One region of the Stenotrophomonas sp. 22DLJC03 genome, then DNA from elsewhere that is predicted to be linked to it. Evidence: riboswitches for the same ligand, from Rfam matches in the RefSeq annotation. Region 1 holds a riboswitch; the other holds the start of a gene.

The links. A riboswitch is a leader RNA that binds a small molecule or an ion and turns the genes downstream of it on or off. The one in region 1 is predicted to bind cobalamin.
Region 2: another riboswitch for cobalamin. It lies ahead of AC13GA_RS16015 (epoxyqueuosine reductase QueH); the one in region 1 lies ahead of btuB (TonB-dependent vitamin B12 receptor).

The regions. Positions count from the first base shown of each region.
Region 1 is NZ_JBSPUG010000001.1:170,503-186,460, forward strand. Features, by position in the region: gene btuB (TonB-dependent vitamin B12 receptor) at 1-1,399, opposite strand, end outside; cobalamin riboswitch at 1,517-1,739, opposite strand; gene AC13GA_RS00800 (histidine phosphatase family protein) at 1,871-2,449, shown strand; gene AC13GA_RS00805 (TfoX/Sxy family protein) at 2,541-2,903, opposite strand; gene AC13GA_RS00810 (GAF domain-containing protein) at 2,900-3,382, opposite strand; gene bioD (dethiobiotin synthase) at 3,451-4,134, shown strand; gene AC13GA_RS00820 (aminotransferase-like domain-containing protein) at 4,210-5,658, opposite strand; gene msrA (peptide-methionine (S)-S-oxide reductase MsrA) at 5,802-6,539, opposite strand; gene AC13GA_RS00830 (cytochrome c biogenesis protein DipZ) at 6,554-8,323, opposite strand; gene msrB (peptide-methionine (R)-S-oxide reductase MsrB) at 8,326-8,898, opposite strand; gene AC13GA_RS00840 (response regulator transcription factor) at 9,043-9,762, shown strand; gene AC13GA_RS00845 (sensor histidine kinase) at 9,759-11,228, shown strand; gene AC13GA_RS00850 (ATP-binding protein) at 11,225-12,571, opposite strand; gene AC13GA_RS00855 (winged helix-turn-helix domain-containing protein) at 12,568-13,257, opposite strand; gene asnB (asparagine synthase (glutamine-hydrolyzing)) at 13,607-15,508, shown strand; gene AC13GA_RS00865 (phasin family protein) at 15,957-15,958, opposite strand, start outside.
Region 2 is NZ_JBSPUG010000004.1:202,061-218,018, reverse strand. Features, by position in the region: gene AC13GA_RS16035 (helix-turn-helix domain-containing protein) at 1-88, shown strand, start outside; gene AC13GA_RS16030 (DUF1028 domain-containing protein) at 443-1,396, shown strand; gene AC13GA_RS16025 (response regulator) at 1,505-2,179, opposite strand; gene AC13GA_RS16020 (RpoH suppressor) at 2,309-4,159, opposite strand; cobalamin riboswitch at 4,314-4,528, shown strand; gene AC13GA_RS16015 (epoxyqueuosine reductase QueH) at 4,690-5,376, shown strand; gene pncA (bifunctional nicotinamidase/pyrazinamidase) at 5,432-6,058, shown strand; gene purU (formyltetrahydrofolate deformylase) at 6,180-7,031, opposite strand; gene AC13GA_RS16000 (LysR family transcriptional regulator) at 7,146-8,057, shown strand; gene AC13GA_RS15995 (hypothetical protein) at 8,084-8,839, opposite strand; gene AC13GA_RS15990 (hypothetical protein) at 8,940-9,440, opposite strand; gene AC13GA_RS15985 (NADH:flavin oxidoreductase/NADH oxidase) at 9,634-10,734, opposite strand; gene AC13GA_RS15980 (NAD-dependent protein deacetylase) at 10,842-11,645, opposite strand; gene AC13GA_RS15975 (acyl-CoA thioesterase) at 11,701-12,102, opposite strand; gene AC13GA_RS15970 (LysE family translocator) at 12,255-12,890, shown strand; gene AC13GA_RS15965 (ribonucleotide-diphosphate reductase subunit beta) at 13,023-14,042, opposite strand; gene AC13GA_RS15960 (ribonucleoside-diphosphate reductase subunit alpha) at 14,183-15,958, opposite strand, start outside.

The DNA of each region.
Region 1 (15,958 bases):
ATGCATCGTAGGTGATCAGATCATCGATGCGCGTTTCGTACACGTCCAGGCCCCAATGCCAGCCCTGGCCCTGCTGCGAAACACCGAGGTTGGCGCTCTTGGACTTTTCCGGGTTCAACGTCGGCACGCCGCTCCACGGGTCGTACAGGTCGCTGAAGGTCGGTGCCTTGAACGCCGTGCCGTAGCTGGCATTGACGCGCAGGCCGTGGCCCAGCTCCATGGCCCAGCCAACGCTGCCGGTGGCGTGATTGCCGAACTGCTGGTTGTCGTCGTTGCGCGCGCTGACCTGCAGCTGATGGCGGCCGAAGCGGCCCTGGTACTGCACGAACACGCCGGTGTTGCGGCGGCTGTCGACGAGGTAGCCGGCGCTGCTGCCATCCAGGTTGTCTTCGCTCCAGTCCACGCCAGCACTCAGCAGCTGGCCCTCGGCCAACGTGATGTCACCCTGCAGCGAGGCGCTGTTGCGATGGGTCTGTGCACTGCCGAACACCCCCGGTGCGCCGAAGTTGTCCGACTCGTTGTCGCTGCGGCCGACATTGGCGGTGAATGCCAGGCGTTCGGACGGGGTGTAGCGCACCTTGCCGGCCAGCACCTGCTGGCGGGTTTCGGAGTAGTTGTAGTAACCGTCGTAGTGGTTCTTGCCGTCGGCGCGCAGTGCGCTGCCTTCCACGGTCCACTGGTCGTTGAAGCTGTAGCCACCGCGCAGGCTCTTGGACAGGTTGCGGTAACCGTCGCGGTCGTGTTCGTCGGCAAAGCAGCCGGCGAACAGCGTAGCCGAGCCGCGGCAGGCATCAATGCCGTCGGAGTGCTGGTAGGCGATGTCGGCGCCGAACCAGCCGCGCTCGGTACCACCGCCGATGCCGCCGCTGGCTTCGCGCAGGCCGTTGCTGCCGCCACCGAGCTGGAAGTGCGGGGCGAAGTCGCCCTGGTTGCGGCGGGTGAAGATCTGGATCACGCCGCCGATGGCATCGGCACCGTACAGGCTTGACTGCGGGCCGCGTACGATTTCGACGCGTTCGATCTGCGCCAGTGGCAGGTCCTGGTACATGGCCAGGCCGAGGTCGGCACTGTTGATGCGAACGCCATCGACCAGCACCACGGTGTGGCCCGAGTTGGTGCCGCGCAGGAACAGCGAGCTCTGCTTGCCGAGGCCGCCGGAGTTGGTCAGGTTGATGCCGGCACGGCCGCGCAGCAGTTCCTGCAGCGAGGTGGCCTGGCTGGATGCGATCTGCGCGCGGTCGATCACCTGCGCCGGCGCGATGCTGTCCTGCAGGGCGATCGGGGTACGGGTGGCGGTGACCAGGATCTGGTCAAGCGCGGTGGTGTCATCGGCGGCCTGGGCCAGCGTGGGCAGGGCGGCAAGCACGGCCAGGGACAGCATTCGGGACTGCAGCTTCATCGGGGGAACTCCGGGTGCCACGTACGCCCGCGTGGCGAAGGGGAGGAGCCGCGAAGGCAGGCACGCGCCGATGCCGCAGCACAGGCCGCGATCATCCAGCGCCATGCCCACCGCATCGCGACCTGAGGCTTCCGGGCCGGTCTCCGGGCTTGCCGCCGGGTGGCGCGAGGCCACCGTCCAGGCGCCTTCCCATGCCTGCGGCACAGTGGCGGTACTGCCTGGAACTGACGTGCTTACCGTTGCGGGGGCAGCGCCGGCATGGCGTGGAAACACGCGTCACCGGCTTCCCGTTTCAACCTGCCGGCCATGGCCGCAGGTCACCTGGAAGTGCGCGCAGTCTACGGCATCGCAGGGAGCGCGTAGCGTCGAGTTTGCTCGACTGCCCTTAGAATGGCCCCTTGATCCCGTGGTGCCGTTGCCGATGTCCGCCCGTTTTCCGTTGTACCTGCGTCGCCCGCATGGGACGCACGCATGATCCTCGACCTGGTCCGCCACGCCGGCAATGGTCGCGATGAATTCCTTGATGGCCGCAGCGATCCGCCGCAGCTGGCCCGCCTGCCACAGGAACTGGTCGAGGCCTACGGCGGACTTCCCTGGGAGCGGGTGATCAGCTCGCCGCGGCTGCGCTCGCTGCACACTGCCATGGCACTGGCCACCCCGCGCGGGCTGGACGTGGACGCGGACGAGGAATGGGAAGAACTGGATTTCGGTGATTGGGACGGGCAGTCGCTGTTCGACCTGCCGGAGGATGCACTGGCGGCCTTCCACGCAGATCCGCATGCGTACCCACCGCCGAACGGTGAAAGCTGGGGCCACTTCGAGCGGCGCATCGCGCGCGCGCTGGATCGCCTGCTCGATGATGACGATCCGGTGCCGACGCTGGTGGTCAGCCATGGCGGCCCGCTGCGCATGGTGCTGTCGCAGGTCTGTGGCCTGCCGATGTCGCTGTGCTGGGCCCTGCGCATCGACCACGGCACCCGCCTGCGGGTGAGGCTGGAACGCGGTGAGGTAAGTGTGGTGGGCGAGCTGCTGGAGCTGCAGCAGCCCTGAGCCCACGCGCCGGGCATGGCCCGGCGCTACCGATCCCGCATCAAAGTGGTAGTGCCGGCCGCTGTCCGGCATCCCCAGGAACGCGGAGGCTTCAATCCTCGTCGGCGCTCTCGGCCACGCTGTCTTCCGCGTCATCATCGGTGTCGAAGCGCTGCTCATGCACCGGGCCCGAGGCCGGGCCGGCCGCTTTCAACGGATGTGCGGCGATGCGCGCCTCATAGTCCTGCACCAGCGCCTCGCGCTGCGGCTCGCTCAGTTCCTGCCAATGGCAGTCCAGCAGTGCGCCTTCCAGCGAGTACAGCAGGTTCAGGCTGGGCTTGAAGCCTGCGCGCTTGACCTTGACGAAGGCGCCCACGGCACCAATCGCAACCAGGTCTTCGCGGCTGCGCAGGCCGACCTGGCGCAGCCACGCCGCACTCTTCGGGCCGATGTTGCGCAGCTTCGGTGCGCTCATCCCAGCGCCTCGACGAACACGCGGGCGATGGCTTCCAGGCCGGCCTGGTCGTCGGCATCGAAGCGGCCGACCTTGGGGCTGTCGATGTCGAACACGCCGATCAGTTCATCGCCACGCAGCAACGGCACCACCAGTTCCGAGCGCGAGGCCGAATCGCAGGCGATGTGGCCGGGGAAGGCATCGACATCATCCACGCGCTGGGTCACGCGCTGGCTGGCGGCGGCACCGCACACGCCCTTGTCCAGCGGGATGCGCACGCAGGCCGGCAGGCCCTGGAACGGTCCGACCACCAGCTCTTTGCCGTCGTACAGGTAGAAGCCCACCCAGTTCAGGTCGGGCAGGGCGTGGTAGACCAGTGCCGAGAGGTTGGCCGCGTTGGCGATGCGGTCGGACTCGGCGTAGACCAGGCCACGGGCCTGTTCCAGCAGCTGGGCGTATTGTTCCGGCTTGCTGCCGGTAAGCGAGGCATTGGCGAACATGCCCGCAGTCTAGCAAGCGCGCCGGGCCGGCGATAATGCACGCTCTGTTGCCCCGCTGGAGCTTATCGATGCCGTTGCCCGCCACGCTGCCGCCTGCCCTGTTCGTCACCGGCACCGATACCGAGATCGGCAAGACCGCGGCCAGCACCGCGCTGCTGCATGCACTGCGCCGGCGCGGCCTGCGCGCGGTCGGCATGAAGCCGGTGGCCAGCGGCAGTGAGGATCTGGGACAGGGCCTGCGCAACGAGGACGCGCTGGCGCTGCAGGCGGCCAGCTGGCCGGTGCCGGACTATGCCGACCTGAACCCGTATGCGCTGCGGCAGCCGCTGGCGCCGGAGCTGGCTGCTGCCGAGGACGGCGTGCAGGTGGAGCTGGCGCCTATCGTGGCCGCGTTCGAGCGCCTGCGCGCGCAGACAGACATCGTGGTGGTGGAGGGCGTTGGCGGTTGGCTGGCGCCGGTCTCGGCCACGCTGGACCAGCTCGATCTGGTGCGTGCGTTGCATCTGCCGGTAGTGCTTGTGGTCGGCATGCGGCTAGGCTGCGTCAACCACGCACGGCTGACCGCGCAGTCACTGCAGGCCAGCGGCGTGGAGTGCCTGGGCTGGATCGGCAATCATATCGACCCGGCGATGCAGCGCCAGGATGACAACATCGCCACGCTGCAGCAGCGCCTGCCGATGCCGTGCTGGGGGCGGTTGCCCAATCTTCCGGGGGCGAATGGCGAAGCGTTGGCGGCGCATCTGCTCGAGTGACCCTGAGTAGTGCCGGCCGCTGGCCGGCAACTGCATCCACCCGGCGATCCCGAGGTTGCCGGCCAGCGGCCGGCACTACCGTGTTGCAGCTGCCAGCTCCTTCGCGATCGCACCGAGCCGCTCCACCGCACCGATGAAGCGCGCATCCAACGTCTGGCAGCATGAGAGTCGCAAGCAGTGACGGTAGCGCGCGCCGCGCGAATACACTTGGCCGGGCATGAACACGATGTCCTCCTGCAGCGCACGTTCGAACAGTTCGCGGGTATCCACCCCCGGCAGTTCCAGCCACAGCAGGAAGCCACCCTGTGGCTCGGTGGCACGGGTGCCGGCCGGGAAGTGTTCGGCCACCAGCTGGCGCAGGCGACCGACCTGTTCGCGGTACAAGCGGCGCATGCGATGCAGGTGGTGTTCGTAGCTGCCTGCTTCCAGATACGCCGCCACCGCATCGCCCAGCAGCTGCGGTTCGCCACCGGTGGACTGGAACTTGAGCAGTGCGATGCGCTCGGCGAAGCGCCCCCCGTCCAGCCAACCGATGCGGTAGTCCGGCGCCAGCGTCTTGGAGAAACCACCGACCACCATCACCCAGCCATCGCGATCAAACGCCTTCAGCAGCGGTGCCGGCGGCTCGCAGAACTGCAGTTCGGCGTACACCGCATCTTCGATCAGTGGCAGCTGGCGCGCGTTGACCAGTTCGGCCAGGCGTTGCTTGGCCACTGTCGGCATGGTGCAGCCCAGCGGGTTGTGCACGGTCGGCATCACCACCAGTGCGGCCAGCGGCGTGTGCTCCATCAGTGCGTCCAATGCGTCGACGTCCAGCCCGTGCTGCGGATGGGTGGGCAGCTCGATGGCCTGCAGGCCGAGGTTGGCCAGCAATGGGTACAGGTTGAAGTAGGACGGTGCTTCGATGCCGACCGCATCACCGGGTTGGGTCACTGCACGCAAGGCCAGCTGCAGGGCTTCCATCGCGCCGTGGGTCAGCAGCAGCCGCTCGCTGTGGGTGTGCAGGCCCATGCGCGGACCGCGCCGCACGATCTGCGCCAGCAGTCGCGGCGAGCCGTTCGGGCGCGCGTAGGTTTCCACTGTCTGCTGACCGTGGCGCAGTACCTGCGCGGTGTGCCGGGCCAGCTGTGCGCCGGGATAGAACTGGCGTCCGCGCGGACCGGCAAAGGCCAGATCGATCACACCGGAGCGGCGTTGTGCCTCCAGCACGCGGGCCATCAGTACCTGCTGCAGCGGCGCGGTGGGTGCGGACGGAGTGTCGCGCAGCGAACGTTCCGGAACCGACAGCCGCGGCGCAACTTCGAAGCCGGCCTTCGGCCGCGGAATCACCAGGCCGGCATCTTCCAGCTGGCGATAGGCCGCGATCACCGTGTTCAGGCTGAGCCGGCGCTGCGACGCCATCTGCCGCAGCGAAGGCAAGCGGCTGCCAACCGGAAGACGTCCGCCGTGGATGGCTTCGGCCAGTTCATCCGACAGCCGTTGGTAGCGGGGTGGGATCATCGCGCTCTGGTCATCTGTATCCATCGAACTTCCCGCCATCTGGTTCTGTACCCATGATGATGGCGAGCCTAGCATGTCGTTGTCGGACGGGCCTGATCGGGGCGTGGCCGATACTTCCCAAGCGCACGGCTGGATGGCCGTGCGTCTTTTTTTTGTGTGTAGAGCCGTCAGCGCATCGGAACCAGCACCGCCTCGCGCCGGTACAGCGCCGGGAACTGCCTGCCCAGCGCGGCCAGCTTCGGTGCGTCGTAGTAGCGGATGTAGGCCGCCTGCGGGTAGTTGGTCATGTAGTTCTGGTGGTAGCTCTCGGCCGGGTAGAAACGTTGGCCGTTGCCGAGCTGGGTGACGATCGGCGCGCGATAGCTGCCGGCCTGGCCGAGCTGGGCGATGTAGGCGCGGCTGGCAGCCTGCTGGCGCGCGTCATCAGAGAAGATCGCCGATCGATACTGGCTGCCGTGGTCCGGCCCCTGGCGGTTGAGCTGGGTCGGGTCGTGCACCACCGAGAAGAACACCTGCATCAGCTGCCCATAGCTGACCTGGCGTGGGTCGTAGTCGATCTTCACCGCCTCGGCATGACCGGTCTGGCCGCTGCTGACCCGCTCATAGCGTGCATTGGCAGCGCTGCCGCCGATGTAGCCGGACACTGCATTGCTCACGCCTTTGACGTGCTGGAATACGCCCTGCACGCCCCAGAAGCAACCGCCGGCGAACACCACGCTGGCGTGGGTGGCGTCATCGCGGAACGCGGCGTCGCCGCTGGGCGCCGGTAGTGCCTTGGCCTGCGCGCTGGCTTCCAGCGGTGCCGCGACTGCACCGTGGTCGACCAGCAGCACGCCAGCGATCAATGCAGTAGCCACCAGGCCGGCGACACCGGCGGCGATACCTTGTTCAAAAGAGAGTTTCATCGTGTGCTCCCGTTTCAACCGAAGGTGAAGGCGTAGGCCTGCACGCCCGTGTCGAGGAATTCGATCTCGAAGCGGTGCGGGCCGACCGTGCCGCGCTGGCGAACCAGCTGGTACAAGCGGTGCTCATTGACCACGCCGCTGCCATCGGCACCGACATCGCTGCCGGCATCGGCAGCGGTCAGCGGCTTGCCGTCCAGCCACACGCGGAACCGTACCGGCGTGCCGTCCTGGATCGGTGCCAGCACCAGGTGCAGGTCCCGCGCGTGGAACTGGAAGGCGATGCGGCCACCGGCCTGCTGCAGCTGCGCGGCCTCGTCGGTGACGGTCCAGCGTCCGGACAGGCCCCACTGGTTCAGTGCCAGGGTGGTTGGCAGCGTGTAGTCGAACGGGCTATCGCTGCGTTGGCCGCCGGGTGAGGCGAACTGCTCGGCACGCGCGTGGCCCAGATAGGTCTCCGGCGAGCGCAGGTTGCTCATGTCGGCCTGCACGGCCACGCCCTGCAGGTCGGCTGCGGCGGGGTTGGCCGGTGGTGGCAGGTTGGTCTGCCCGGCTTCGGTCAGCAGCCGGCGGATCACTTGTTCCGAGCGTGCATAGTTGCCCTCGCCGAACTGGTGGCCGCGGATGTTGCCCTGTGCATCGACGAAGTACTGCGCCGGCCAGTAGCGGTTGTTGAACGCGCGCCAGATCGTGTACTGGTTGTCGAGCGCCACCGGGTACTCGACCTTCAGTTCCTGCACCGCCTTCATCACGTTGCTCGGGTTGCGTTCGAAGGCGAACTCCGGCGTGTGTACGCCGATCACCACCAGCCCATGGTCACGGTAGCGACGTTCCCATTCGTGCACGAACGGCATCGCGCGCAGGCAGTTGATGCAGGAGTAGGTCCAGAAGTCGACCAGCACCACCTTGCCACGCAGCTGCTGCGCGGTCAGCGGCGGACTGTTGAGCCAACCCGTGGCACCGTCCAGTGCGGGCAGGGTGCCTTCCACTGGCAGCGGTGCATCTGCACCCGCATTGGGGCCAGCCATCATCATCATCGGCGGTGCCGCCGGCTGCGCACCGGGCACGGCGTCCAGCAGGCCCTGCTCGATGCGCGCGGTGCTGACCGTGGACAGGCGGGTCAGCAGGCCAGTGTCCCAGCCCAGGCCGATCGCCACCACGGCCAGCAGTGCGGCCACGCCCAGCACCTTGCGCAGTGCGTCGCCGAGGCCGAGCCGCGCCTGCAGCGCATGGAACACGCGGCCGCCGACCCACACCGCCAACGCCAGCGCAGTGATCGCACCCAATGCATAGGCAAGCAGCAGGGTACTGGTGCCGACGCTGGCACCGTGCAGCGCGGCACCGGTCAGCACCAGGCCAAGAATCGGACCGGCACAGGGCGCCCACAGCAGGCCGGTGGCGACGCCGATCAGCAGCGAGGTCCATGCGCCGCCACGTCCTGCGGCGTCCGCGGCATCGGCGCGTGCGCTCAAGCGTGCACCCACACGCTGGAACGGCGCCAGCAGATGGTCGGCCAGTCGTGGCCACAGCAGCGCCACGGCAAACAGCGCCATCAGCAGCAGGGCGATCCAGCGCCCGACCTGGTTGGCCTGCGTCACCCATTGGCTGCCCACGGCGGCCAGGCTGGCGACCACGGTGAAGGTGAGCGCCATGCCCAGCAGCAACGGCAGCGTGCTGCGCAGGAATGGACGGTCGGCGCGTGCGAACACGAACGGCAGCACCGGCAGGATGCAGGGACTGAGCAGGGTCAGCGCGCCCCCGAGGTAGGCAAGCAGCAACAGCAGCATCGTCAGGCTCCGGAAGCAGAGGAAGAACCGACCGGCACCCGCCAGCCATCGGCGGTGCCATCAGTGGCGCCGGGAACGAACACCATCGCCGCACCGTTCATGCAGTAGCGCAGTCCAGTCGGACGCGGGCCGTCGTTGAACACATGGCCGAGGTGACCACCGCAGCGGCGGCAGTGCACCTCTACCCGCAGCATGCCGAAGGTGACGTCGCGGTCTTCGCCGATGGCGTTGTGCAGCGGTGCCCAGAAGCTGGGCCAACCGGTGCCGCTCTCGAACTTGGTGGAGGAAGAGAACAGCGGCTGCGCACAGCCGGCGCAGGCGAAGGTGCCTTGCCGATGTTCCTTGTTGAGCGGGCTGCTGTACGGGCGCTCAGTGGCCTGCTGGCGTAGCACCGCGTACTGCGCCGGGGTCAGTCGCTGGCGCCAGTCGGCATCGCTGTGCATCACCTCGAACTGTCGTGACGGGCGCGCTTCGGCGGCGGCCGGGGCAGCGCGGCTGCAGGCCCCCAGGCCAAGCAGGCCGGCGGCGGTGGCAACACCGCCCAGGCCCAGCAGATGGCGGCGGGTGAGGGACATGACGGACTCCGGGAAGGGGCGACGGGGCCATGCTGCGCCCGCCCGGGTCAACGAATCCTCACGCAGGATTCAATTTTTCGTGAGGTATCGGCGGCCGTCCCGCGCCACAATGCGGGCAGCCTCCCCACTGGCCCCGAGCTGCCGATGTCGACCAAACGCGTGCTGATCGTCGAAGACGATGCCCACATCGCTGACCTGCTGCGCATGCACCTGGCTGACGAAGGCTATGACGTCGCCCATGCTGCCAGCGGAGACGCCGGCCTGCGCCTGCTCGAGCAGGACGGCCCATGGGATGCGCTGGTGCTGGATGTGATGCTGCCAGGCGTGGACGGCCTGCAGGTGTGCCAGCGTGCACGCGCGATGGCGCGCTACGTGCCGATCATCATCATCAGCGCGCGCGGCAGCGAGACCCAGCGCATTGTCGGCCTGGAACTGGGCGCGGACGACTATCTGGCAAAACCCTTCTCGATGCCGGAACTGGTGGCACGGGTGCGCGCCCTGTTGCGCCGCGCCGAGGCGATGGCGCAGAGCGCACGTATCGATGCTGGCGCGATCGAGCTGGGTGGGCTGCAGCTGGATCCGGTCGCGCGCACCGCCTCGGTGGATGGCAACGCGTTGGAACTGACCCCGCGCGAATTCGACCTGTTGCTGTTCTTCGCACGCCACCCGGACCAGGTGTTCGCGCGCATGGAACTGCTCAACCAGGTCTGGGGTTACCAGCACGATGGTTACGAGCATACGGTCAATACCCACATCAACCGCCTGCGCAGCAAGATCGAGCCGGACCCGGCCAACCCGCGGCGGCTGCTGACGGTGTGGGGCCGCGGCTACAAGCTGGTCGACCCGGCTGGAGCGGCGGCATGATCAAGCCCAATCTGTGGCAGAAGCTGGCAGCGGTGATCGCCGCGCTGATGCTGATGTGCTGCATGGCGCTGCTGGCGCTGCAGATGCGTGCCAATACCCGTCACGAACAGGAGGTGGTGCAGCGGTTGTCGCTGGGCCTGGCCGAACACATCGCCCAGCGCAGCGAACTGATGGACACCAGTGGCATGCGCGATGCGGCGGTACGCGCGCTGTTCGGCCAGCTGATGGCGGTCAATCCCAGCGTCGAGGTGTACCTGCTGGACGATCAGGGCCGCATTCTCGGCCACGATGCGCCCAGCGGCCATCTGGTGCGCAACAAGGTGGACGTGGCACCGCTGCGCCGCCTGCTGGCCGGTGCGCCGCTGCCGATCCTCGGCGATGACCCGCGCAGCGCTGATGGCCGCAAGGTGTTCAGTGCCGCACCGTTGATCGTGCAGGGTCGCCAGGCCGGCTACGTGTACGTGGTGCTGGTCGGCGAACACCGGCAGATGCTCGCCGACGACCTCGCGGCCGGCAGCCAGTGGAACACCACCTGGTGGTCGGTGATGCTGGTTGGCAGCCTCGGCCTGCTGGCCGGGTTGGTGGCGTTCTACTGGGTGACCCGTCCGCTGCGCCGGCTTACCCGGCGCATCCAGGCCTTCGACATCGATGCGCCGACACCGTTGCCGCCACCCGAGCCGCTGCGCCCAGGCGAGCGCGACGAACTGGTGATCCTTGAACATGCGCATGCGCAGATGGCGCAGCGGCTGGGTGAACAATGGCAGCAGCTGCGCCAGCAGGACCTGCAGCGCCGCGAGCTGGTCGCCAACATCTCGCACGATCTGCGTACGCCGTTGTCGTCGCTGCATGGCTACCTGGAAACGCTGGCGCTGAAGGACGCCACGCTGTCGCCGGACGAGCGCCGCCGGTACCTCGGTATCGCGCTTGCACAGAGCGCCAAGGTTGGTCGGCTGGCGCGCGCGCTGTTCGAGCTGGCGCGGCTGGAGCACGGCGAAGTGCGCCTGGAGTGGGAAGTGTTCGCGCTGCCGGAACTTCTGCAGGACGTACTGCAGAAGTTCGAGCTGGCCGCGCAGGCGCGCAACCAGCGCCTGCACGCGGAATTCCCGCCGGGCCTGCCGCTGGTACGTGCCGACCTGGGCCTGGTCGAGCGGGTGCTGACCAACCTGCTCGACAATGCATTGCGGCACGCACCGGAAGGTGGCCGGATCGAAGTGTGCCTGCGTGCGACCGCGGATAGCATCGAGGTGAGCGTGGCCGATGATGGTCCCGGCGTGGCAGCGGCGCTGCGAGCGCAGTTGTTCCAGGCGCCGGCCGCGCTGGGCGCACGGCGTGGCGAGAACGGTGGGCTTGGCCTGCTGATCGTGCAGCGGATCGTGCAGCTGCATGGCCGCCGCATCGAACTGCGCGACAGTGAGCGTGGCGCGCTGTTCGTGTTTGCCTTGCCGCGTGCGGAACCAGCGGCCTAGCAGGCCGCTTCGCACTCCACGATGCCGCCGGTTTCCAACGGCAGGTGCAGGCGGATACAGGCACCGCCCAGCTCTGAATCGGTTACCTCGACGTGGCCGCCATGCTTGTCGGCCACCACCTGCACCAGTGCCAGGCCGAGACCGAAACCGGGGCTGCCCGGATCCAGCCGCACATACGGCTGCAGCACCTGGCCGCGCAGTTCGGGCGCAATGCCCGGGCCGTCGTCCTCCACCTGCAGGCACAGCCAGCCGTCGTTGACCGTGCTGGCGATGCGGATCTGCCGCCGCGCATAACGCAAGGCATTGCCGAGCAGGTTTCGCAACGCGAGTTCCAGCATGTGCCGGTTGACGTTGACCAGGCCGGTAGGTGAGAGCACCTGCTGCACCGGCATCGGCAGCGGTGCGAACTGGGCCACAACGCCGCGCACCAGCGCGGCCAGCTGCAGGCGCTGGCGGGTCAGCTGATGGCAGCGGCCCAGCGCGGCGTACTCGACACCGGCATCGGTAAGCTGCTGCAGCCGGTCAACGTCGGTGCGCAGGCCACCCAGCGCATCGCGCTGGATCTCGTCGAGCGCGGTGTCCTCCAGATCGGCCAGGCCGAAGCGCATCCGTGCCAACGGTGTGCGCACTTCATGCGCCACCGCCTGTGCCAGCACGCGCTGGCTCTCCAGCAGTTGCTGCAGCTGCTCGGCCATGTGGTTGAAGGCGTTGGCCAGCGGCCGCACCAGCGCGGTACCGGCACGCGGCGCACGCGTATCCAGCTGGCCGTCGCGCATCTGCCGTGCGGCCTGTGCCAGCTGCGACACATCGCGCCACAGGCGGTAGACCATCACGTACATCGGCAGGGCTACGGCCACCATCAGGATCAGAAGCAGGATCGCCACGCCGGACACTTCGCTGTCCTGCCATCCCTCATCGGGTAGCGCTTCGTCCAACGGTCCCAGCATCACCGCATAGTCGCTGTCGCCGATCCGCTGCAGGCTGCGCATGTGTTCCAGGTCGATCTGCACGCGGCCGTTGTTGAAGGCGGGACGCTGGCTGGCTGGCAGTTCCTTCACTGCCTCGGCCAGTGGCAGCATGCGCAGCGCATAGGCGAAATCAGCGTCGAGTTCACGCGCCAGCGCGGGCCACTGGTCGCGCGGTGTCTCGGCGAAACGGTGCTGCAGCAGCGAGTGGGTACCGCGCATCTCGGCCTGCAGGCCGGCCTCGGTGCGGTCTTCCAGCAGGGCGTCCCAGGCCCACAGGCCGAGCACGATCAGCAGCAGGTGGGCGACCAGGAAGCCGATGCCATAGCGCAGGAAGTGGAAGGCGTGGCCGCGCATCGCCGAGGGCGTGCGCTTCATCCCCATGCCGAGCGGCTGAACAGGTAGCCGCGGCCGCGGACGGTCTTGATCCGTTCCGGCTGTTCCGGGTTGTCGCCCAGTTTGCGGCGCAGGCGCGAAATGCGCGCATCGATCGAACGGTCCAGGCCGTCAAAGGCGATGCCACGCAGGCCGCGCAGCAGCGCATCGCGGTCGAGGATCTGCCCGGCGTTGCTGGCCAGCAGGAACAGCAGGTCGAACTCGGCGGTGGTCAGCTCCAGCAGGCTGCCCTGCAGGTGCACGTTACGGGTGGACGGGTCGATGTTCAGCTCGCCGAAGCGCAGGCTGCCGTCACGCGGCTCGACCCGGCGGTGGCGGCGCAGATGGGCACGCAGGCGCGCCAGCAGCACCCGGGGTTCAATCGGTTTGCCGATGTAGTCATCGGCGCCCAGTTCCAGCCCGAGCACCTGGTCAATGTTGTCGGTACGCGCGGTCAGCACGCAGATGATGCCGTCATAGTGGGGCCTGATCTGCCGACACACTTCGAAACCATCCTGGTCGGGCAGGCCGACATCCAGCAGGACCAGGGCGGGCTTTTCGGCCAGGATCCGGGCCACCGCGCGTTCGCCACTGCGCTCGTGGGCGACCTGGTAGCCATGCCGCTGCAGATAGTCGCTGACCATCGTACCGAGGCGGGCATCGTCTTCGACCAGTACGATATCCAGCATTTTCAAGGCCTCCGTGGGGCGTACGTACCGCCACGGCACGAGCGCGGCGATGCTATCCCAGCCATCGGGCCGCCCGGGTCCTGGGGGCGGGCGCCATTCAGCCGGGGTTGCTGGCGCGCGGGCCGGGCCTCAGGCCTGGCAACAACTTGGCGTCCAGCATAGCTTGTTGCCGTTACAAAACGTTACCTTTGTGATACGTCCGGTGACCATCGCTGACAGCAAAGCGACTGACGCGGGGCAGGGGCCGGGCCGAGCATGGAGTCTCCTCCGTTCCGCGTGCCGTCCTCATGTCGCCCGCTGCCTTCTCCCTGCCGAACCTGTCCCGCCGCCGCCATTGCGGGGGTATCCGATGAGCGGCGTGGTCGGCGCCTGGCTGCCGCCGGCCGAGGACGAGCACCTGCTGCAGCAGCTGGCGCCGATGCTTCGCGCCCTGCAGCAACGTGGCCGTGGCCGCATTGGTTACTGGACCGATGCCGAGGCTGGCCTGGCGCTGGGCCACTGCCGGGCGCCGACCGACACCCCGCTGCAGCCGCTGAGTTCGGACTGTGGCCGTTACGTGCTGTGCCTGGACGGTCGCCTGTACAACCGGGCTGACCTGCAGTCGCAGCTGCGCGATCTGCCGCGCAGCTGCAGCGATGCACGGCTGCTGCTGCAGGCAATTGTCGAGTGGGGCGTGGAGCGGGCGCTGTCGCGTATCGAGGGCGCGTTCGGTTTCAGTGTGTGGGACCGCGAGTCGCGCGTGCTGTGGCTGGCACGTGACCCGGTAGGCGAGCGGCCGCTGTACTACGGTTGGTACCAGGGCCAGTTCCTGTTCGCCTCCGAACTGAAGGCGCTGCAGGCGTTCGCCGGTTTCGCGCCGAGCATCGACCAGGATGCGCTGAGCCTGCTGCTGCGCCACGACTATGTCCCGGCGCCGCACACCATCTACCGCGGCATCCATAAGCTGGTGGCCGGCGCGATGCTGCGTATCGACCTGAACGACCACGCCGCCGGTGGATCCAGCCAGGCCGCGCAGGGTGGTTCGCGCTACTGGTGCGCACGCGATGCGATGCACAGCGCCCTGCAGGAACCCTTGCACCCCGCACCCAGCCTGGAACAGGCCACCGACCAGCTCGAAGCAGTACTGCAGAAGGCCATTGCTTCACGCATGCATTCGCCGCTGGCCTGCGGCGCGTTCCTGTCCGGCGGCACCGACTCCTCACTGGTGACGGCAATGATGCAGGCGCAGTCGACGCTGCCGATCGAGGCATGGACGGTGGGCTTCGACGATCCGGGCCACGATGAGAGCGACTGGGCCTCGCAGGTCGCGCGTCACCTGGGCGTGCAGCATCACCTGCACCGGATGGACGCGCGGCAGGGTTTGGACCTGCTGCAGCGGCTGCCTCAGGTCTGGTGTGAGCCATTTGCCGACGCCTCGCAGCTGCCGACCCTGTTGGCCAGCGAGCTGCTGGGCGCGCGCAAGCCGGTGGCGCTGACCGGCGACGGTGGCGATGAGCTGTTCTTCGGCCATCCCAGCTATGGCCGCGCACTGCGTAACGCACGCCTTTGCGGTGGCCTGCCGGACTGGGTGCGTGACCTGGCGCGGCGCAGCGGCAACCGCATGAACGTCGAACGTGGGCGCCTCGGTGGCTGGCGCGCGCTGGTGGCCGAGGTTGCCGCCAATGACGTGGAAGGTCATTACCTGCAGCGCGTCACCCGCTGGCGGCAGCCGGCACAGGTGGTGCTGGGCGCGCGCGAACCAATGACGATCTTCCAGCAGCAGGACACCGCGCTGCCGGCTGAAGCGCGCATCCAGCTGCTGGATTTCCGCATGGACCTGGCCGAGGGCATCCTCGCCAAGGTCGACCGTGCCGGCATGGCGGCCGGCGTGGAGACACGTGCGCCGCTGCTGGACATGGAGGTGGTGCGTCTGGCCTGGCGCCTGCCGCAGCATTTGAAATACCACGACGGTGAGCACAAGCGGATCCTCAAACACCTGCTGGCGCGTTACCTGCCGGAACCGCTGGTGTACCGCCCCAAGCGCGGCTTCGGCCCTCCGATGGCACGCTGGCTGGCCGGTCCGTTGCGCGACTGGGCCGAGGCGCTGCTGGACCCGCAGCTGCTGCGCAACCAGGGCTGCTTCGATGCAGTACGCGTGCGCGGCATCTGGGAGGCCTTCCTGCGGGGTGAGCGCAAGTGGCACACGCACCTGTGGAACGTGCTGATGTTCCAGGCGTGGCACCAGCACTGGCACGGTGGCCGCGGGCGCTGAGGCGTTGCTGTCTTGCGTGTGGCGGATTCATTCTGCATGGCGCAGGGCGGATGCCCTTGCGTACGAATGTCCTCCGGCGCCGGCCGTTGGCCGTCACCTCCCCCTTTACTTCGTACGCAAGGGCCTCCGCCCTGCGTTCGGAGTTCGTCGGCGCCCCGTTGAAAGGCTGCCACGAGCACTGCGCTTTACCTGCCGCAAGCCGAGCCTCGTCGGGGCGGGGAGGGGTCTGGGCAAAGTAAAGGAGGAGGTGACGGCCAACGGCCGGCGCCGGGGGACATCTGCCCAAGCCCCTGCCCACCCCGGCGGGGCCCATCAGTTCGCGGCGAATCCGGACGAAGGCGCGCTTCGTAACTCAGACGCCAGGCAAAAAAAGACCCGGCAGAGGGAGGGATCTGCCGGGTCCGGATTGCATGGGGGGAGGGACCCATGCAATGAGCGTTGCGTCGCGTC
Region 2 (15,958 bases), on a different contig from region 1:
AAACTCGGTGTCGATTGGCCCGGGGTGCCGGGTGTGCCCGCGCGAGGATTGCATGCAGCGCGCGTTCGCGCAGTTGCCTGGGCGGTAGGGTTGGTTCGGCAGGGCTGCGCCCTGCACCTGCAGAGGCCGAAGCAACGGCAACAGCAACGGCAAAAGCTGGCATCCCGTGGGATGGCGGGGCGGTGTCGGATTGCGGGGACGCCGTGAACCCGTCCCTGGGGGCTTGGCCGCGGCATCCATGCCGCGGACACCCCGCAATCCGACACCACCCCGCCTTCGACAGTTTCCTGCTGCTGTTGGTGGGTGCTGACCGTTGGTCGGCACGCTGCTCTTGGTGGGTGTCGACCTTGGTCGACACGGTAGATCCACGCATGGCGTGGATCTACTAAACCTTTCGTGCGTAGGCTGCATCCCATTGCAATGCCCATCCTGGAGACACCCAATGTCCTTGCTGCGCTCTTGCCTGGTCCTGCTGCTCGCCGCCGTCGCTGCGCCGGCGTGGGCGACCTTTTCCATTGCGGCCTGCAATGAGGCCGGCGACTGCGGTGTGGCGGTGGCTACGCACAACCTGGCGGTCGGGGGTGTGGGTGTGCCGTGGGCACAGGCGAAGGTGGGCGCGGTCGCCAGCCAGTTCGAGACCAACCCGACCTATGGCTCCAAAGGCCTTGAGCTGTTGGCCGAAGGCCGCACGCCTGCGCAGGTGCTGAAGCAGCTGTTGGATGAAGACGGCAACTTCGATGGCACCACGCTTGCCGAGCGCCAGGTGGGACTGGTCAGCGCGCGCGGCGGCAATGCGCAGTACACCGGCGCCACCGCGCAGCAGGCGGGTTGGGCCGGTGCGCAGGGTGAGGGCATGCTGAGCGTGCAGGGCAATGGCCTGGCCGGGCCAGAGGTGCTGGCATCGATGCAACGCGTCTTCGCCGCCTCACGTGGGCCGCTGGCCGCACGCTTGTTGGCGGCGCTGGAAGCCGGTCAGGCAGCGGGGGGGCAGCGCAGCGGGCAGTGGTCGGCGGCGCTGCTGGTGCGTACACCCGGCGGCGACTGGCAGGACACCGATCTGCGCGTGGACGCCGACCCGCGTGCGGTAGCGAGGCTGCGCGAGCTGTACGACATGCGCCTGTCCAACGAGGCGATCATCCGCGCCGAGGAGCGGTGGGAGAAGGGTGATGTGGCAGGTGCGCGCGCGGCGCTGGCAACGTCGTTGTCGCTGGCGCACGGTTGGGACCGCACCTGGGCGCGTGCAGCACGCCTGGCGATGCGGCAGGGCGATACCGCGCTGGCGCGCGAATATCTGGCCGGCCTGCGTGCGCTCAATCCGGGCTGGGTGAAGCAGGAACTGACGTTGCCGTTGTATGCGCCGTTGCAGGGTGATGCGGTGGTGGCGCTGTGGCGGTGATCTCTCCCAGCCGCGATACACATTGACCGTCCCTGCATACAGACAGCTGGTGCGCGCAGCCAAGAAGCTGAGGGAGATGTGATCTGAATCAAACACCTCGCCTTTCCTTCAACTCTGGATTTGTTCAATCACCATTTCGATCAATCTGGTTGGGCGGCTCGTAGATCCCTGTGCACCCTTCCGCTTTGCCATTTCCTGATTGTCCTGGCGATCTCCTCCCGCTGCATAGATCAAGAACGGCAATTTCACGCCGTTGGATCGAATTCTCTGCAGAAGCGTGTATCCCGCCATCGGATCGGGAGGCCTCCCCATATCTGAAATGACAAGATCAAATCCCTCTCCGCTCAGCAAGCCAGCGGCTTCATCCGTTGAAACTGACGTCCTGACATCAAATCCTATGGCACTCAGCAGGTCGAGCGGCCCACGGTTATTCTGTGGTTCGTCATCGACCCACAAAACCCTCTTTGACCTCGCCTTCTTGAGAACACTGTCAGTCAAAGAATTCTGAACAACGTTCGTCGCATGTCTGGCGGCAACCGCTGCGGGCTCTCCACCTTTGACTGAGATCTCTTCCGCCGCAATCGCCGCCGCGAGCTGTATTTTCTTTGCCGATGCTTCAACTCCAGGCGCCTTGAATGACAATTCTCCGACGTTATCGAGGAGCTGTCTTATTGAAGATCTAAAGATGAAGGCGATGAGGAACGTCGCAAAGGGCCAAGCGACAGCGCCGAGCAAGGTCGAAACTGAGGTAAGAAGCTCTGCGAGCCCATCTATGATCTGCACAACTACCTCTCAACCAGTGCCGTCTTAGACATGATCCGATGCAGGGCTGCGTCTACGCAACTACTTCACTAGGCCGGGAAGGAGAACACCACGAGTGAATCCGTGTTGCCTCGACGCATCGGCCTCTGCTCAATAGATCGGCGTCACTTTCATCTGCGGCAGCGGGCGCGGCGCGCCATCGGTGAGGTCCGGGCCCAGGTCGTCCCAGCTGCGTCCCTGCTCGACCATCAATCCCCACAGCTGCTGCGAGGCCAGCCGCTTGTCTTCCGAGCCCAGCTTGTACGACGGCGGCGTCGGCTGGCCGCTGGCAACCATCGCGTACGCTGCACGGTAGGCCAGTACCTGCTGCGCCGGGTCATCGGTACGCGCCACTTCCAGCGTGTAGCGCTGGTAGGCCGAGGCCAGGTTGCGCCAGCGGATCCAGTAGTGGTTCTCGAACGAGAACGAACAGAACCGTGCACCGGCCAGGCTGCCCTTGTCGGCGATGCGGGTCAGCACCTCCTGCGGCATGTTCAGGTTCATGCCGCCCTCGTCGCCCTGCAGGCTGACGTGCACGATGCGGTCGCGGTAGCCCGGTGCACGCGCCTGCAGCAGGTCGCGCCAGTTCTGCATGGTCGCCACCACCGCGAACAGGAAACGGCCCAGCTCCGCAGCGGCCAGCGGTGTGGCGATCGACTGGTAGGTCCGCTGCCAACCGTGGCGGTTCTCGGTGGGCAGGAACACGGCGTGTTCCAGCGCCTGGCGGCCACTGCTGCCGTGGCTCATCTCTTCGGCATGCTGCGGGTAGACCAGATTGATGGCGAAGGTCGGCCAGCGCGGCAACGCGGCATCGAACAGGTGGATCGGGAAGTTGCTGCTGATGCCACCATCGGAGAACCAGCAGATCCGGAACGCGGTGATCACCGGGCCGCAGGTCTGCCCGGCACTGGTCAGCCCTTCCATGCTGTCGGCCACGTTCTGCCCGCCCTCATCTGCAGCCGTCGACGTCGGCTCGCAGCGACGTTCGCGACGCGAGGGCTCATGCAGCGGCACCGCGCTGATCAGCAGCGGGAAGCTGAGGCTCATGCGCGTGGCCACCAGTACCGGCAGCGACGCGCCCTGCGGCAGATGGTAGTAGTTGCGGCCTTCAACCTCGCGCGGTGGGCCGGCACGGTCGACCATCCACTGCACCACACTGGCCGGAAACAGCTGTTCGAACTCCTCGCGCAGGAACCAGAACTGCGCCCCACCCAACGGCAGCGTGCGCGGTTCGTTATGCGACACGCAGGTGGTGATCATCTGCAGGCTGATCGCATGCGGGCTGTCCGGCTCACCGGCATAGCGCGGCGCATCGTGCAGGTCGGCGAAGGTGAGCGGTGCATCCAGCGGCTTGCCTGACAACTGCTGCAGGCACTCGTGCAGCCACTCGGTCAATGCCGGATTGCGCGCGTCGCGGCCGAGGCCGCTGCACAGGCCCAGCAGATTGCGCCGCGCCACCCGCGCCACCCGCAGCGCGGCGCCGGCCACGCCGGCACCATAAGCGCACAGCAGCGACGGCAGCAGCGTGGCGGCCACGCCGCTCCAGCCACCGCCCCACCAGCCCAGGCCCAACAGCAGCGCCAGCGACACCAACACCTCCAGTGGCGCGATCTCGAACACGGCAACGGCCAGGCACAGCAGCTTGTGCGGCAGGCGGGCATTACCGGTCAGCACCACCAGCAGCCGATACGCCGCACGAGCGCCTCGCGCTGGCTGGAACAGGCTGTAGATGAAGCCGCGCCGCGACAGCTGCGCCGACACCGCCGATAACCCGCTGTAGCCTGCGTCGCCGGACAGGTGTTCACCCGCCTGCTGCCGACGATCACCGCACGCCGCTGCCGCTGCCACCGCCGCGGCGATGGCGCCGGCCGAGGTGCCGCCGATGCTCTTGAAGCGATATTCGCGGGCCAGCGCCAGTACCGCATTGGGGTACACGATGCCGCTGGTGATGCCACCTTTCATGACCAGATCGCAGTACTTCGCCGCCACGAGCCACCTCCCGTCTGTCGGTGCCCAGTATGGCAAGAGGCGCTCTCACAGCCTGAGAAACGAGCCACAGCCCTGCACTTTCATTGGGCCTTGACCATTGCCGCCAACGCGTCCACCGTGGGCATGCCGAAGGTATCCCTGCCGTGGCGTTGATGGCGGCAGGGATTTAAACGGGAATCCGGTGAAGGCGCCTTGCGCGCCCATTCCGGAGCTGCCCCGCAGCGGTGAATGGAAACGAATCCTGCCAACAGCACTGGGCTCGCGCCTGGGAAGCGGCAGGTAGTAGGTGGGCTGCGGCCCGTGTCCATCAGCCCGAATACCGGCCCCGGCCAGGGGACACGACCGTCCCCTGACTCGACCTGGAATCTCCGCGGGGAGGTTGCCGGGGCCGTCGTCGTCCTGCGCGTGCAGGCGATGCCGCCGCGCGCGTCCTTTTCACGGTATCCGGCCAGACCTGTTCACCCACGCGCTGATGCATGGGCCACCGCCGTTGCCGGCGGTCCATGCGGTACCTGACGATGACTGAGCTCCAACGCCCCACCCTGACCCTGCCCGCCGACGGCAAGCGCCTGCTGCTGCATTCGTGCTGCGCGCCCTGTTCGGGCGAAGTAATGGAGGCGATCACCGCCTCCGGGATCGACTACGCGATCTTCTTCTACAACCCCAACATCCATCCGGTGAAGGAATACGAACTGCGAAAGCAGGAAAACATCCGCTTCGCCGAACAGCACAACATTCCATTCATCGACTGCGACTACGACACGGACAACTGGTTCAGTCGTGCACGCGGCATGGAGAACGAGCCCGAGCGTGGTATCCGCTGCACGATGTGCTTCGACATGCGTTTCGAGCGCACCGCGCTGTATGCGCACGAGCACGGCTACGACACCATCAGTTCGTCGCTGGGCATTTCGCGCTGGAAGAACATGACGCAGATCAACGACTGTGGCATCCGCGCTGCATCCCGCTATGAAGGCCTGCAGTACTGGGATTACAACTGGCGCAAGGGCGGCGGCGCCAGCCGCATGGTAGAGATCAGCAAGCGCGAGCAGTTCTACCAGCAGGAATACTGCGGCTGCGTGTACTCGCTGCGCGATGCCAACCGCCACCGCCGCGAGAACGGCCGCGAACGGATCAAGATCGGCCTGCTGTACTACGGGCAGGACGCTGAGACGCCGCAGGGCGATTGACGTGTGGGCATGGGGCGGCCACGCTGGTCGCCCCTTCTGTTGTACCGGAACTGCCATGACCGCCCTGCCCGCCGATGTCGCCCTGCTGGTGATCGACCTGCAGCCGGACTTCATGCCCGGCGGTGCGCTGGCCTGCGATCAGGGCGATGCGCTGGTGGCACCGATTGCTGATCTGCTGGCGCAGCGCCGCTACGGCACCGTGGTGGCGACACAGGACTGGCACCCGGCCGACCATGCCTCGTTTGCCAGCCAGCATCCCGGCCAGCGCCCGTTCGAATCCATCCTGCTGCACGCGCAGCCGCAGACCCTGTGGCCGGACCACTGCGTGCAGGGCAGCGCGGGTGCCGCCTTGCACCCGGATGTGGACTGGACCGTGGCCGACCTTATCCTGCGCAAGGGCACCCGCCAGCAAGTGGATTCGTACAGTGCCTTCCGCGAGAACCACGGGCCCGACGGTACTCGTCCCGCCACCGGCCTGGCCGGTTGGCTGCACGAGCGTGGCATCCGCGAGGTGCACGTGTGCGGCCTGGCCCGCGACTACTGCGTGCTGTGGAGCGCGCAGGACGCGGTGAAGTCCGGCTTCCGGGTGAAATTCCTGTGGGAGCTGACCAAGCCGGTGACCGAAGCCAACGACGCGATGGTGCGCGAGGCGCTGGGCAAGGCGGGGATCGCGATTCTGTAGTTTCGACCCGGAAGGGACCGACGGTAGTGCCGGCCGCTGGCCGGCATCTGCACAGGTTCCGTGGCTGCCGGCCAGCGGCCGGCACTACCGGAGCCCGCATGTGCAGGCATTCTTGTCGGATCTACCTGAACACCACCGTGCGGTGCCCGTTGAGCAGGATGCGGTGCTCCACATGCCGGCGCACGGCGCGTGCCAGCACCAGCGATTCGGTATCGCTGCCCAGCCGCACCAGTTCGCGCGGTGCCATCGCGTGGTCCACGCGGGCCACGTCCTGTTCGATGATCGGGCCTTCGTCCAGATCCTCGGTGACGTAGTGCGCGGTGGCGCCGATGATCTTGACGCCGCGCGCGTGCGCCTGGTGGTACGGCTGCGCACCCTTGAAGCTGGGCAGGAAGCTGTGGTGGATGTTGATCGCACGACCGGCCAGGGCGCGGCACAGCGTGGGTGACAGGATCTGCATGTAGCGCGCCAGCACTACCAGGTCGATGCGCTCGCGTTCGACCAGGTCGATGATCTGCTGCTCCTGCACCGCACGCGTATCGGCGGTCACCGGCAGGTGATGGAACGGCACCTGGTAGGACGCGGCCAGCGCTGCGAAGTCGGCATGGTTGGACGCCACCGCCGCGATGTCGACCTTCAGCTGGCCGCTGTGGGCGCGGAACAGCAGGTCGTTGAGGCAGTGCCCCTGCTTGCTGACCAGCACCAGCAATCGTGCGCGGCGTCGGCCATCGTGCAGTTGCCAGTCCATGCCGAAGCCGGCGGCGAGCGTAGCCATGGCGGCGTGTACGGTCTCCAACGGCAGGCTGGCATCGCGGTCGAAGTGCACGCGCAGGAAGAAGCGGCCGCTTTCCTCGTCGCCGAACTGCTGGGCGTCGAGGATGTTGCAGCCGTGGTCGAACAACAGGCCGGACACGCGGTAGACGATGCCGGTACGGTCGGGGCAGGACAGGGTGAGGATGGAATCGGGGCGCATCTTCCGAGTGTAGGGCAGCGACATGCCTGCCGGATCGATGGTCACCGATGCAACCGACCTGCTTGGTTCAGTCCCAAGCGATACTTGGGTTTCTCCATGGCAAGCTGGTCGGTCATGAACCTGTTGCAACTGATCCGCAGCTTCACCCGCACCGCAGAGACCGGCAGCATTGCCGCTGCGGCCCGCATCCTTGGCATCAGCGCCACCGCAGTCGGCCAGAACATCAACCGGCTGGAGGCGCATCTGGGCGTACGGTTGCTGAACCGAAGTACGCGCCAGCTGGCCCTCAGCGAGGCCGGCGCGCTGTACCTGGCGCAGGTGCGCCACATCGAAGCCGACCTGGCACGCGCGCAGGCGATGGTCACCTCCGGTGACATCGAACCGGCCGGACCGCTGCGCATCGCCAGCAGCAGCGCGTTCGGTCGCCACGTGCTTGCGCCGTTGCTGCCTTCGCTGCAGCAGCGCTACCCGCAGCTGCAGCTGGAGCTGCGGCTGACCGACCGCGCCGTGCAGCATGGTCCGGAGGCGGTGGATGCCAGCATCCGCATCGGTGCGCAGCTGGAGGACGGCGTGGTCGCGCGGCAACTGGCGCGCGTGCCCTTCGTGTTCTGTGCCTCACCGGCCTATCTGAAGGCACATGGCACGCCGCAGCTACCCTCCGACCTGAGCGGCCATCGCGGTCTGCTGCACCGCTTTCCCACCGACGGCCGGCCGCTGCGCTGGGGCCTGCTGAAGGATGGCCAGCGCGCGGACACCGCGCTGCCGCCGAGCATGGTCTGCGATGACATCGACGCGTTGGCGACGCTGGCGGCGGCCGGTGCCGGCATCACCCGGCTGGCTGCGTTCGTGGCCGAGCCGTACCTGCGCGATGGCCGCCTGCAGGCGGTGTTCGGCGCCGATACCGCGTGGCGACCGGAGCCGATGGAAGTCTATTTCTGCGTCAGCGACCGTCGCGACTTCACCGCCAAGATCCGCGCGCTGTTCGAGCACCTGCAGGCTGGCATCGCGCCGGCCTGGCGGGTGTGACGGGGAAGAGCGGAGGGCCTTCGCGGTCAGAAACTCTCCTTCAGGCTCATCAGGTGAGCACTGGCCTCTGCCCATCCTGTCAGGGTGCGCAGGCGCAGCCCATTCCTGAAAACATGGAATACCGGAGTTTCATGGACATCCAGTTCTTTCCAGCCCGCGGGCCCCGCTTGGAGCAACATGGGATGAGAGGGATTGCTTCTGTTCCACTCGCTGACACCCGGCTGCGGCCATGCAGGAGATCGACGCACGACAAAGCGCACGCTGGATCGAATCCATGTCCATTCTGGTTCGTTCATGATCACGTGCATCGCGCGTCGCGAGGGAGCGCATGCCGGACTGACATAGGCGACCACCTCCAATCCCTCCCTGTACGTCCACCCCCGCCATTCCAGCTTTCCACTCGCAAGAGGGTGGAGAACGCCCTGCTGGCCAGGCGCGTTCCGCTCTATCTCGGGAAGTTCATCTACACGCAATGACGCCATCTCACGCAGCTCATTGGCCTCAGCAAAATGTCGAACCTGCACCAGAACCGCGTGCATTTTCCGGTGCGTTGTCTCTGTGGCAATACCTCTCCGCCCCAGTTCCGCATGAATGCATCGGACCTTGCCAAGCCATTTCTCGTCTCCAACGTACATTGAGATGTAGAAGCTGGCGCGGAACGCGGCCTCAAGGTCCAGATCGCTCAGACTGCCGCAACCATCCCCTGATGGTCTGGAAGACTCCCATGACGAATAGCCATCCACCAGCTTCTCGACTCGGTCTGAAGCGCCAGCGGCCAACATCTCCCGGTCCATTTCACGCAGTTGAGCGTCTACTGGAGTTGCTGCCCACGTACTTGTGGGCAGCAGCAAACACCAAAGCAGCATGCGACCAATCATGCGATCAGCAACTCGACATGCAGATGCTGCTCATGGAGGTTGAACAGGTCGCACGCCCTGAACAGGCGTAGCCCGGATAATCTTCGAATACCGGGTTTGGATTGGCCGACTGCACGACCACATGATCCGCTTCCGACTCCTGCCGCAATCCCGGGATGTGCACAATTGCGCGCTGTGCCCCGAAGAGTGACAGGAGCCGATAGGCTTCACCTGCACTCAGTTCGGAGACGATGGGCTCGTAGCTGAAGCTGGCCAGTCCCCGATCTCCAAACACCAGCGAATCGACAAACTGCTTGCGCGCAAGGGGTGAAAGCAACATCAGTGGGGATTCGGGAGAGAGCTCGATCATGTGAAGATCAAGCCGCCCCCGCGAGTTCACAGGGGCGTGCATGAGCGAGACATTCTCCGCCCCGGTGACACTCGCCACGTCATCACCTGCGACGGCAGGCATTGATAGAGGCAGTGAGAAAGCCGAGAGCAGAACAACCAGCATCATGGGTTTCATTGCGTTTCTCCATTGGCTGCACAACCGTGTGTGCAGCTCAACGTTGCAATGTCCGCACCCAGCGCAATGAGGTGTCATTCACATAAAGTGGTATCCGCAATCATTCCTAGTTCGTTGCGACAGGCTATGCCGCAACTCGCCGCCGCGTAGATCCCCTGCATCCTGAAGCGTCACAATGCGCTCGCAGATTGCGTCAGCGCGCCTTGAACACGCCGCGTGCATCGCGCGGCTCGCAGCGCAGGTACTGCGGCGCCGCGTCCACACTGTCACGCAGCGCGGCGGCGGCATGCCACGGCCAGCGCGGGTCGTAGAGGATGCCGCGCGCCAGCGCTACCGCATCGGCATGGCGATGGCGCAGGATCGACTCGGCCTGCTCCGGTTCGGTGATCATGCCCACCGCGATGACCGGCATGCGCACCTTGGCCTTGATCGCCGCCGCGAACGGAACCTGGTAGCCCGGGCCGACGTTGATCTTCTGGCGCTCGTCCAGGCCGCCGCTGGAGACATGCAGGAAGTTGCAGCCGCGCGCGTCCAGCACCTGGGCCAGCGCCTCGCTCTGCACCAGGTCCCAGCCGCCATCGACCCAATCGCTGGCAGAGATGCGCACGCCCACGGCGACCTTGTCGGACACCACCGCACGCACCGCGTCGAACACTTCCACCAGCAGGCGCAGGCGGTTCGGCAGCGAGCCGCCGTAGCCATCGGTGCGGCGGTTGCTCAGCGGCGACAGGAACTGGTGCAGCAGGTAACCGTGCGCGGCGTGCAGCTCGATCAGCTCGAAGCCCAGGCGCTCGGCGCGCACCGCACTGGCGGCGAAGGCGGCGATGACTTCGGCGATGCCGGCTTCGTCCAGCTCCTGCGGTGCCGGATCGGTGGCATGGAACGGAAGTGGCGACGGTGCCAGCGTGGCCCAGCCACGCGCATCGTCGGCCGGCAACTGGCCACCGCCGTCCCACGGACGCTTCACCGAGGCCTTGCGGCCGGCGTGGCCCAACTGGATGCCCAGCGGCATCGGCGACCAGCGGCGAACGCTGGCCAGCACCTGCGCCAGCGCGGCCTCGGTGCCATCGTCCCACAGGCCCAGGTCGGCCCAGCTGATGCGGCCGCGCGGCTCGACCGCGGTGGCTTCCAGGATCAGCAGGCCGGCGCCGGACTGCGCCAGGTTGCCCAGGTGCATGGCATGCCAGTCGCTGGCGCGGCCGTCTTCGGCGGAGTACTGGCACATCGGCGCGATGACGATGCGGTTGGACAGGGTCAGGGGGCCGAACGAGATCGGCGAAAACAGCTGGGTCACGGCGAGGCGGGGGAGAAGCGGATGGGGGGGCGTATTGCACCGCCGCACGGCCTGCGAATCAACCGTCTGGATGGATCGCTGTTTCGTGGGAAGGCGCAGACGCTGGGTCAGCGCACCCAGCCGGCCAGCGCCTCGGCGCAGTCGCGCTCGTCCTTGAACTGCAGCAGGTCGTCGGCGCGGGTGCGGCCACGGTTCAGCGCGGCTACCGGCAGCCCCGCCTTGGCTGCGGCCTGCACGAAGCGGAAACCGGAATAGACCATCAGCGAGGAACCCACCACCAGCACCGCGTCGGCCTGCTGCAGGTGATCGTGCACCGCCGCCACGCGTTCACGCGGCACGTTTTCGCCGAAGAACACCACGTCCGGCTTCAACACGCCGCTGCAGTGCGGGCACTCGGGCACCACAAACGTGGAGAAATCGGTCTCCAGGTCGGCGTCGCCATCCGGGGCGATGCCGGCCTCCAGCGCGTCCCAGCCGGGGTTGGCGTCCAGCAGGTGCTGTTGGAATTCCTCACGGCCACTGCGGCGCTCGCAGCCCATGCAGCGCACCAGATCCAGACGGCCGTGCAGGTCGATGACGTTGTGGCTGCCGGCACGCTGGTGCAGGCCGTCCACATTCTGCGTCAGCAGCACCTGCAGCGTGCCGCGCGCTTCCAGCGCGGCCAGGGCCTGGTGGGTGCCGTTGGGCTGGGCCAGGCCGAAGCGCGGCCAACCCAGCAGGCTGCGCGCCCAGTAGCGCTGGCGGGTGGCCGCCTCGCCCATGAAGGCCTGGTAAGTCACCGGCGGCGTGCGTTTCCACTGGCCATCGGTATCCCGGTAATCGGGAATGCCCGAAGCGGTACTGCAACCAGCGCCGGTCAGTACGAACAGGCGCTGGGCGCGGTCGATGAAGTCGGTCAGTGGCGGGGTCATGGCTGCCAGATGGGGGCGCGGCGGCGCCCCCGCAAGCGCAGGTTCAGCCGGCGGATCAGGCTGCCGGCAGCGGCGGCACCGCGATCGGATGGCCTTCCTCGTCCAGCGCGATCATCACGAAGTGGCCGCGGGTGCACAGCTTGCGCTCGCCGCTGTGCAGGTCTTCGGCGACCAGTTCCACCTCCACCTTCATCGAGCTGCGGCCGACTTCGACGATGCGGCCGATGGTTTCCACCATCTGGCCGATGCGGATCGGCAGCTTGAAGTCGACCTGGTCGCTGCGCGCGGTCACCACGGTGCGCCGCGAGTAACGAGCGGCGGCCAGGAACGCGGCCTTGTCCATCCACGCCAGCGCCTGGCCACCGAACAGGGTGCCGAGATGGTTGGTGTGGTTGGGGAAGACAATTTCTGCCATGCGCACTTCGGTGGGCGGCACGGTCTCGGGGATCGGGGTCATGGGGGTAGTTCGGTGTGGGGTGCTGCGGATTCTAAGCGACCGGCGTGACGGGCATCGGAACCCGCGCGCAACAGGTATCCGGCAGTGGCGCCTGCGCAGGCCGCGCCCGCTGCAGGCGCTACACTGCGCCACGCCCACTGCCAGGACTGCCCATGCCCGCCACTTCCGACCTGCTGGCCTTTGCGCTGGTCTCGCTGGCCATGGTGCTCACGCCCGGGCCGAACATGATCTACGTGATCTCGCGCTCGATCTGCCAGGGGCCGGTGGCAGGCCTGATCTCGCTGGGCGGGGTGGCGCTGGGCTTCGTGTTCTACATGCTGTGTGCGGCACTGGGCATCACCGCCCTGCTGATGACCGTACCGTTCGCCTACGACGCGCTGCGCATCGGTGGCGCGCTGTACCTGCTGTACCTGGCCTGGCAGGCGCTCAAGCCCGGCGGCCGCTCGCCGTTCGCGGTACGCGAGCTTCCGCAGGACAGCCCGCGCAAGCTGTTCACGATGGGCTTCCTGACCAATCTATTGAACCCCAAGGTGGCGGTGATGTACCTGTCGCTGCTGCCGCAGTTCCTGCACCCGGACAGCGAAGGCAGCGTGTTGATGCAATCGGTGGTGCTGGGCTCCACCCAGATCGCGGTGAGTGTGACCGTGAACGGCATCATCGCGCTGACCGCGGGCAGCATTGCCGGCTTCCTCGCCGCGCGCCCGACCTGGCAGGTGGTGCAACGCTGGCTGATGGGCACGGTGCTGGCCGGGCTGGCGGTGCGCATGGCGGTGGAAGGGCGGAGGTAAGAGCTTTTTGTAGAGTCGAGCCATGCTCGACTGATCTTCGCGAAAAGCAGTCGAGCATGGCTCGACTCTACAGAAACAAAAAACCCCGGCGTTGGCCGGGGTTTCTCGTTGCGACAGGCCTGACCGGTTCGATCAGAAGTTCATGTCGAAGGCGACTTCGCCCTGCACGCCCACCTGGTAGGCCGAGGCGCGGCGTTCGAAGAAGTTGGTCAGTTCCTGCACGTCCTGCAGTTCCATGAAGCTCAGCGGGTTGCGCACGTTGTACTTGCGCTCCATGCCCAGGCGATGGAAATGGTTGTCGGCGCAGTGCTGCAGGTACTGGCGCATGTCACGGGTGGAGATGCCCGCCACGCCACCGGACAGCACGTCCTCGGCGAACTGCACTTCGCACTCGATCGCTTCGGCCAGCATGTCATAGACATCCTGCTTCATCTTGTCGTCGAACAGGTCCGGCTCTTCCTCGCGGATCACGTCCACGCACTCGAAGGCGAAGTCCATGTGCGCGCTTTCGTCGCGGAACACCCAGTTGGTGCCCGAAGCCAGGCCGTTGAGCAGGCCGCGCGAACGGAAGTAGTAGACGTAGGCGAACGCGGCGAAGAAGAACAGGCCTTCGATGCACGCAGCGAAGCAGATCTGGTTGAGCAGGAACTGGCGACGCTCTTCGCGGGTCTCGATGCGCTTCAGGTTCTGGATCGAGTCGATCCACTTGAAGCAGAAATCGGCCTTCTTCTTGATCGAGTCGATGTTCTCCACCGCGGCGAAGGCTTTGACGCGCTCGTCCGGATCCGGCAGGTAGTTGTCGAGCAGGGTCAGGTAGAACTGCACGTGCAGCGCTTCTTCGTACAGCTGGCGCGACAGGTACATGCGCGCTTCGGGTGCGTTCAAGTGCTGGTACAGGTTCAGCACCAGGTTGTTGGACACGATCGAATCGCCGGTGGCGAAGAACGCAACCAGGCGGTGGATCAGGTGACGCTCGCCCGGCGACATCTTGCTGTGCAGGTCGCTGATGTCGATCTGGAAGTTGATCTCTTCCACCGTCCAGGTGTTCTTGATCGCATTCCGGTACATGTCATAGAACTGCGGGTAGCGCATGGGGCGCAGGGTCAGTTCAAAACCGGGATCGAGCAGCATCTGCTTGGGCTTGTCGGCCATGGGTGTTTCCTTGTCTTCTCGGGTCAAAACGCCGGGCGTGGCCCGGCGCTACCTTGTCATTCCAGCAGCCGAGCATGGCCCGGCTCTATAAGTGCGAAGTGTTCGAGTGCCGACCAACGGTCGGCACCCACCATGCAATGTTATTGGCAGGCTTCGCAGGCTTCCGGGTTTTCCAGCGAGCAGGCGATGGCCTCTTCCGGGCTGAACACCTTCTCCGGGGCGGCGCCTGCGGCGTGGCTGACCGTGGTCTTGGCGATCTTGGTGGCCGGACGCGAACGCAGGTAGTAGGTGGTCTTGATGCCCTGCTTCCAGGCGTACATGTACATGGAGGACATCGCGCCGATGTTCGGGCTTTCCATGAACAGGTTGAGCGAGGCGGACTGGTCGATGAAGGCGCCACGGTCGGCGGCCATGTCGATCAGCGAACGCATCGGCAGTTCCCACGCGGTGCGGTAGACGTGGCGCAGCGTTTCCGGAATCTGCGTGATGCCCTGGATCGAGCCTTCGGCCAGCTTGATCGCGTCGCGCATTTCCGGGGTCCAGTGGCCCAGCTTCTTCAGCTCGTTCACCAGGTAGCGGTTGACCTGCAGGAAGTCACCGGACAGGGTTTCGCGCTTGAACAGGTTGGACACCTGCGGTTCAACGCACTCGTAGCAGCCGGCAATCGAGGCGATGGTCGCGGTCGGTGCGATGGCGATCATCAGCGAGTTGCGCAGGCCATGTTCCTTGATGCGCTCGCGCAGGCTATCCCAACGCTCGGCGTCTTCAGGCACCACGTTCCAGGCATCGAACTGCAGCTCGCCGCTGGCCGCACGGGTGTCGGCGAAGGACGGGTGCTTGCCGCGTTCCTGGGCCAGTTCGACCGAGGTTTCCAGCGCGTGGAAGTAAATGGTCTCGGCGATCTTCTTCGACAGCGCGCGGGCTTCGGCGCCGTCGAACGGCAGGCGCTTGCGGAAGAACACGTCCTGCAGGCCCATGCAGCCCAGGCCGACCGGGCGCCAGCGCAGATTGCCACGGCGCGCCGATTCGATCGGGTAGAAGTTCAGGTCGATCACGCGGTCGAGCTGGCGCACGGCCAGTCGCACGGTGTCGGCCAGCTTGTCGAAATCGAACTCGCCGTTGCCGTCGAAGTGGTTGCCCAGGTTGATCGAACCCAGGTTGCACACCGCGGTCTCTTCGGCCGAGGTGACTTCCAGGATTTCGGTGCACAGGTTGGACAGGTGGATCACGTTGCCGGCGCGCAGGGTCTGGTTGCTGGCGCGGTTGCACTTGTCCTTGAAGGTCATCCAGCCGTTGCCGGTCTCGGCCAGGGTGCGCATCATCCGCGAGTACAGCTTGCGCGCGGAGATGGTGCGGTTGGCCTTGCCCTGTGCCTCGGCCTGCAGGTAGGCGGCTTCGAAGGCTTCACCGAACAGGTCGGTGAACTCCGGCACCACGCGCGGATCGAACAGCGACCATTCCTGGTCGGCCTCGACGCGCTTCATGAACAGGTCCGGGATCCAGTTGGCCAGGTTCAGGTTGTGCGCACGGCGCGATTCGTCGCCGGTGTTGTCACGCAGTTCAAGGAAGTCCTCGACGTCGGCGTGCCAGGTTTCCAGGTAGACGCAGGCCGCGCCCTTGCGCTTGCCGCCCTGGTTCACCGCAGCCACCGACGAATCCATGGTCTTCAGCCACGGCACGATACCGTTGGAATGGCCGTTGGTGGACTTGATCAGCGAGCCGCGCGAACGCACGCGGGTGTAGCTGACGCCGATACCGCCGGAGAACTTGGACAGCTGGGCGATATCGCCGTACTTGGAGTAGATCGACTCCAGCGAATCCTGCGGCGAATCCAGCAGGAAGCACGAGGACAGCTGCTCGTGGGTGGTGCCGGAGTTGAACAGGGTCGGGCTGGACGGCAGGTAGTCCAGGTTGCC